DNA from 2 places in the Amnibacterium sp. genome. Region 2 is predicted to be linked to the other one. Evidence: predicted binding sites of a transcription regulator. Region 2 holds the regulator's gene; the other holds the start of a gene.
The links. The regulator HrcA, encoded in region 2, represses chaperone genes, less so after heat shock. The targets are predictions, from matches to a motif close to TTNGCACTCGNNNNNNNCGAGTGCNAA.
Positions count from the first base shown of each region.

Region 1: the regulator HrcA is predicted to act here: its motif matches at 1,527-1,553, upstream of ACTHLI_RS04515 (Hsp20/alpha crystallin family protein).

Region 1 covers NZ_JBQCGC010000030.1:23,053-26,450, forward strand. The annotation lists gene ACTHLI_RS04500 (NADP-dependent isocitrate dehydrogenase) at 1-325, shown strand, start outside; gene ACTHLI_RS04505 (DUF7882 family protein) at 332-646, shown strand; gene ACTHLI_RS04510 (hypothetical protein) at 643-978, shown strand; gene ACTHLI_RS04515 (Hsp20/alpha crystallin family protein) at 1,031-1,456, opposite strand; gene purU (formyltetrahydrofolate deformylase) at 1,616-2,476, opposite strand; gene ACTHLI_RS04525 (AAA family ATPase) at 2,604-3,398, shown strand, end outside.
Region 2 covers NZ_JBQCGC010000034.1:38,342-41,739, forward strand. The annotation lists gene dnaJ (molecular chaperone DnaJ) at 1-709, opposite strand, end outside; gene hrcA (heat-inducible transcriptional repressor HrcA) at 776-1,810, opposite strand; gene ACTHLI_RS05060 (DUF4870 domain-containing protein) at 1,961-2,377, shown strand; gene ACTHLI_RS05065 (DUF4870 domain-containing protein) at 2,412-2,777, shown strand; gene ACTHLI_RS05070 (DUF4870 domain-containing protein) at 2,844-3,233, shown strand; gene hemW (radical SAM family heme chaperone HemW) at 3,223-3,398, opposite strand, start outside.

The sequences.
Region 1 (3,398 bases), on a different contig from region 2:
GGACGGCAAGGTGGTGGAGGCGGAGGCCGCGCACGGCACCGTCACGCGCCACTACCGGCAGCACCAGGCCGGCAAGCCCACCTCCACGAACCCCATCGCCTCGATCTACGCGTGGACCCGCGGGCTCGCGCACCGCGGCAAGCTCGACGGCAACCAGGCGCTCATCGACTTCGCAGACACCCTTGAGGACGTCGTCGTGAAGACGGTGGAGGCTGGCGCGATGACCAAGGACCTCGCGCTCCTCGTCGGGCCCGAGCAGCAGTGGCAGACGACCGAGGAGTTCCTCGCGACGCTCGCCGAGAACCTGCGCACCCGGTTGGGCTGACCCGGGATGGGCGCGTTCATCTACGGCGGGACGACCACGATCCCGGTGGAGGACCGCGCCCTGGCGCACCTGCAGCTGGTGGTCTACGCGAAGCTGCGCGCGCAGGAGTCCTTCGCGTTCAACTGGCGTGACGAGCCGGGGGTGGGCGACGGGCACGGGTCCCTGTGGATCTCGCCAGGTGTCCCGATCCAGTTCAAGTACGCGGGGAGCCGCGACCCGGCGGTCAACCGCGAGTGGCTCCGGCTGCTGCGCGACCTCGCCAACCAGCCGACCGGACTGCGCATGGTGCCTGAGCCGTCGGCGAAGGAGGAGAGGCCGTGAGACGCATCTCGTACGCCGAGCAGGTGATGGGGACCGACGAGCGGGTCGGGGCGCTCCTCATCCAGTACGCGGCGCTGCTGGCCCGCTCGAGCTCCGCGGACACGGTGAGCATCCCGTGCAGGATCGGCACGCAGGAGATCGAGTCGGTCTCGGTGCTGATCGGGCCCGCGAGCCAGATGGCGTCGTGGAGCGACGACGAGCCGTTCGAGGCCGACGTCAGCGCGGCCGTGGCGGACCTGGAGCACCGCATCGCGTCCCTGCGCGGCCGCGGCGACAGTGGCCCGGAGGCCATCGGCCCCGGCGCGATCGACGAGTTCGACGAGCTGGCCTGAACGGGCGAAGGGCCCCGGCGCTGCGCGCCGGGGCCCTTCCTCCACTGTGGGCTCAGGCCTCGACGGCCTGCTGCGTGTCCGATCCGGTGCCCACCGCGATCTTCCTCGGCTTCGCGCGCTCGCTGACGGGGATCGTCACCGTGAGCACGCCGTTCTCGTAGGTCGCGGCGATGCGGTCGGTGTCGATGCCCTGCCCGAGGCTCAGCTGGCGGAGGAACGAGCCGCCGCGCCGCTCCTGCGCCAGCCACTTGACGCCCTCCGCGCTGCGCAGGGTGCGCTCGGCGCGGATCGTCAGCAGCTGCCCGTCGACGTCGATGTCCACCGAGCCGGGATCGATGCCGGGCAGATCGGCGGACAGCACGTAGTGGTCGCCGTCGCGGTACAGGTCCATCGGCATCAGCCGCGGGCCCTGTCGCGTGTCGGAGAGGGCTGCGGCCATCCGGTCCAGCTCGCGGAACGGGTCGAAGTTCATGGCCATGGTGTCGTCCTTTCGCTCGCCGTGGTGTTGAGGTTCGAAGTTGAGCCGAGGTGGCTCAATGCGACAGAAATTAGCACTCGGCACGAGCGAGTGCCAGCGTCGGTCCTTCGAGTTCGCCAAGAGCGAGCACCCGGGTGCGGACGCCGGCCGGGCGGCGGGTCAGCGGAAGACGATGGTGCGCGCGCCGTCGACGAGCACCCGGTGCTCGGCGAACCACCGCACCGCCTGGGTGAGGGTGCGGCTCTCCTCGTCCTGGCCGATCGCGACGAGCTCCTTGGCGCTCTGCGAGTGGTCGACGCGGATCACGTTCTGCTCGATGATCGGCCCCTCGTCGAGGTCGGCCGTGACGAAGTGCGCCGTCGCGCCGATGAGCTTCACGCCGCGGGCGTGGGCCTGCTTGTAGGGGTTGGCGCCCTTGAACCCGGGCAGGAAGGAGTGGTGGATGTTGATCGCCCGCCCGGCCAGCCGTGCGCAGAGGGCCGGCGACAGGATCTGCATGTACCGCGCGAGCACGACGAGCTCGATGTCGTGCTCCTCGACCGCGGCGACCACGCGCTCCTCGAACGCGGCGCGCGTCTCGGGCGACGTCACGGCCCGGTGCTCGAAGGGCACGCCGTAGAAGCCGGCCAGCCCTTCGAGGGTCGCGTGGTTGCCGAGCACGAGCGGGATCTCGATGGGCAGCTGACCCGAGTGCTGCCGGAAGAGCAGGTCGTTCAGGCAGTGCCCGGCGGTGGACACGAGCACCAGGGTGCGGGCAGGGCGCCCCACCCGGTCGAGGTGCCATTCGGCGTCGAAGCGGTCCGCGACGGGGGCGAGGTGGGCGGCGAACTGCTGGGCGGTCGACGGGGACTCGACCTGCAGGCGGAGGAAGAACCGGCCGGTGTCCTCGCTCGAGAACTGCTGGCTCTCCGTGATGTTGCCGCCGGCCGCGACGATCGCGCCGGACAGGGCGTGCACGATGCCGGGGCGGTCCGCGCAGACGAACGTGAGGACCCAGTGGGCGTCGAGCGCGGCCGGCACGCGCTCACGATACCGAGCCGCCTCCGCCCCCATGCCCCTCCCGCTGCCGTGGAATCCTGGATCCACGCGCGCCGCATCCGGCTGGCTCGCTTATGGTGAAGCGGTTTTCGGCAGGACGGAAGGCGCGATGACCGACGGAATCACCCTGGACTCCCTGGACGCCGAGGCCGTGCGGGACGCCGCCGAGCGGGTGGTCACCGCGGTGGCCACGGTGATCGACGGCAAGGACGAGGTCATCCGCTCCGCGTTCGCGGTCATGCTCGCCGGCGGGCACCTCCTGCTCGAGGACGTGCCGGGTGTCGGGAAGACGATGCTCGCGAAGGCGCTCGCCAGGGCGACCGGCGGCACGATCAGCAGGATCCAGTTCACCCCCGACCTCCTGCCCTCCGACGTGACGGGCGCCTCCGTCTTCGACCAGTCCGCCGCCCGGTTCGAGTTCAAGCCGGGGGCCGTGTTCGCGAACGTGGTCATCGGCGACGAGATCAACCGGGCGTCGCCGAAGACGCAGGCGGCGCTCCTCGAGTGCATGGAGGAGGGCCAGGTCACCGTCGACGGCGCGAGCTGGCCCCTGCCGAACCCGTTCCTCGTCGTGGCGACGCAGAACCCGGTCGACATGGAGGGCACCTACGTGCTCCCGGAGGCGCAGCGGGACCGCTTCATGGCCCGCATCTCGATGGGCTATCCCGACGAGGCCGCCGAGCGCGAGATGCTCCGCTCCCACGGCCGCGAGGACCCGATCGACCGGCTGCAGCCCGTGCTCCCGCAGGGGGGCCTCGCCGACCTGGCCGCGCAGGCCCGCGACGTGTACGTCTCGCCCGCCGTGGAGACGTACGTGCTGCGCATCGTGGGCGCGACGCGGAACCACTCCGAGGTGCGGCTCGGCGCGAGCCCGCGGGCGAGTCTGCAGCTGCTGCGGGCGGCG
Region 2 (3,398 bases):
CGAGGTACAGGTCGCCGGAGGGGCCGCCCGCCTGCCCGACCTCGCCCATCCCCGCCAGCTGGAGGCGCAGCCCCGTCTCGACACCGCCGGGGATGTCGACCGGGATGGTCGTGCGCGCGCGCACCCGGCCCTGGCCGGCGCAGTTGGTGCACGGGTACGGGATCACCGTGCCGTACCCGCGGCACACCGTGCAGGGGGTGGAGGTCATCACGTTGCCGAGCAGCGAGCGGACGGCGCGCTGGATCTGGCCGGTGCCGTGGCAGATGTCGCAGGTCGCGACGGAGGTGCCGGGCTGCGTGCAGGCGCCGTGGCAGACGTCGCAGAGCACCGCGGTGTCGATCTCGAGGTCCCGGTGGGTGCCGAAGACGACGTCCTCGAGGTCGATCTCGACCCGGAGCAGGGCGTCCTGCCCGCGCTCCTGCCTGGACTTCGGCCCTCCGGTGCGCATCCCGCCGCCGAAGAACGATTCGAAGATGTCCCCGAACCCGAACGACTGGGCGCCCTGCGAGCCGCCCATGTCGTACTCCTGCCGCTGCCGCGGATCGGAGAGCACGTCGTAGGCGTGCGTCACGTCCTTGAACCGCTCGGAGGCCTCCGGGCCCGGGTTCACGTCGGGGTGGAGCTGGCGGGCGAGCCGCCGGTACGCCTTCTTGATCTCGTCGGCCGAGGCGTCGCGGGCGACGCCCAGCACTTCGTAGTGGTCAGCCACGTGGGCCCTCCTCGTCACCGCGACCCGTCGCGGCGACACGTCGTGGCCGCCTGGCGGCCGGGTGGGTCATTCCTCGCCGAGGAGCTTCGACAGGTAGCGGGCGACGGCCCGCACGGCGGCGATGTTCTGCGAGTAGTCCATGCGCGTCGGGCCGAGCACGCCGATCCTGGCCAGCTCGCCGGCCGACGAACGGTAGCCGCCCGCGAGGATCGAGGTCTCCGCGAGGCCCACGAGCGGGTTCTCGCGCCCGATCGAGATCGAGACGCCGCGCTCGTCGAGCTCCATCTCGCGGAACAGCCGCAGCATGACGACCTGCTCCTCGATCGCCTCGAGCACGGGGAGGATGCTGCCGGGGAAGTCGCGCTCGGTCCGCGCGAGGTTCGCGGTGCCCGCGAGGAGGAGCCGGTCCTGCCTGCGGTCGTCGACGGTCGCAGCGAGCGCCGAGGCCACCCGCTCCAGCACCGCGCGCTGCGCGACCTGCAGCTGCTCGGCGAGCGCCTCCAGGGTCGGGCCCACGTCGGTGAGCAGCTTGCCGACCAGGGTCGCGTTGATCCGCGCACGGAGCTCCGCCAGCTCGACCTCGTCGAGCCGTTCCCGCTCGCCCTGCGCGAGCTCGACGACCCGCTGGTCGACGCGGCCGGCGTCCGTGATCAGCACCACGAGCATGCGGCTCGGAGACAGGGACACGAGTTCGACGTGCCGGACGTAGGACCTGGGGACGACGGGCACCTGGACGAGTGCGACCTGGTTGGTCAGCTGCGCGAGCATCCGCACGGTCCTCGCGAGCACGTCGTCGAGGTCGGCCCCCTCCTCGAGGAAGGTCTGGATGGCGACACGCTGCGCCGGCGACAGGGCGCGGACCTCCGCCAGGTGGTCCACGAACATCCGGTAGCCCTTGTCCGTCGGCACGCGGCCGGAGGAGGTGTGCGGCGCGGCGATCAGGCCGTCCTCCTCCAGCGCGGCCATGTCGTTGCGGATCGTCGCCGCGGACACGCCGAAGGCGTAACGGTCGACGATCGTCTTGGACCCCACGGGTTCACGGGAGGCCACGTAGTCCTGCACGATCGCCCGCAGGACGTCGAGGCCGCGTTCCGAGACCATCGCACCTCCTCCATCTGGCACTCGCTCGGCCGGACTGCCAATTCTACTGCGCGTCTCCCGTGGGTCTGGCGTTGCACACGGGCCTGTCGATATCCTGAGCGTCGGTCGACGGCGCGACGTATGCACCCCGAGAGGTCAGGAGCACCCGCGATGACGCAGTCCCAGCCCGGCGGGGTGGGCCAGCCGCTCTCGCCCGGAGACGAGCGCCTGTGGTCGACCCTCGCCCACGTCGGCAACATCGTCGGCTTCCTGCCGTCGCTGCTGATCCTGCTCATCCTCGGGCCGCGCAGCGCGAGGGTGCGCGAGGAGGCCAGGGAGGCGCTCAACTTCGTGATCACGGCGACCATCGTCTGGGTCGCGCTCTTCCTCGTCGGCCGCATCCTCGGCGCCCTCTACGGCGCGCTGCCGACCGGGCTCGACATCGTCCTCCTGCTCCTCGGCTTCCTGATCGGGTTCGCGCAGTTCGCCGTCTGGGTGATCGTCGTCGTGCTCTCGATCATGGCCGCGGTGCGGGTCAACGGCGGCGGCACCTTCCGCTACCCCATCGCGCTCCGGCTCGTCCCGTGACCGGGCCATCCGCCCCTCTGACAAGGAGATCATCATGACCAGCAACCAGCCTCCCGCCTACGTCCCCGCGCAGCCGCTCAGCCCGAGCGACGAGCGGTTGTGGGCGACGCTCATCCACGTGGGCGGCATCATCATCGGCTTCATCGCGCCGCTGCTCGGCTACCTGCTGCTGAAGGACCGCAGCTCGTTCGTCGGCGAGAACGCCAAGAACGCGCTGAACTTCCAGCTGACGGTGCTGATCGGGTACATCGCGTCGGGCATCCTGATGTTCGTCCTGATCGGATTCCTCACCTACCCGCTGGTCTGGGTGCTGAGCATCGTGTTCTCGATCCTCGCCGCCGTGGCGGCGAACCGCGGCGAGGTGTACCGGTACCCGCTGACCATCCCGTTCATCAAGTAGCGGATCCGGGTGCGGGAGGCGCCGTCAGGCGACCGCCCGCACCCGCATCCGACGAAGGAGCACCCGATGACGAACGAACCCCCCGCGGCGGTCGTGCCGCCCAGGCCGCTGAGCCCGAGCGACGAGCGCACGTGGGCGGTCCTCACGCACATCAGCGCACTGGTCGGCATCGTCGTCGGCGCCGGCTTCATCGGCTGGCTCGGGCCGTTGATCATCCTGCTCGTGCTCAAGGACCGCAGCGCCTTCGTCGCCGAGCACGCGAAGACGACGCTGAACTTCCAGATCACGATGTTCATCGCCGCCGTGATCGCGTTCTTCCTCTGGTTCGTGCTGATCGGGTTCCTCATCACGGCCGCGATCTACGTCGTGGTGATCGTGTTCTCGATCATCGCCGCGGTGGCGGCGGGCCGGGGCGAGCGGTACGAGTACCCGCTCAGCATCCGCTTCATCCGGTAGCGGGCCCGGAGGGGAGCAGCCGGCGCACCACGGCGTCGGCGAGCAGCCGCCCGGATCGGGTGAGCACGACGCGGCCCGCGAAGGCGGCGGCCGGTTCGACCAGCCCGTCGGCGATGAGCCCGGCGACGGCGCGCCTCCCCTCCGGCTCCAGCCGGTCCACCGGCA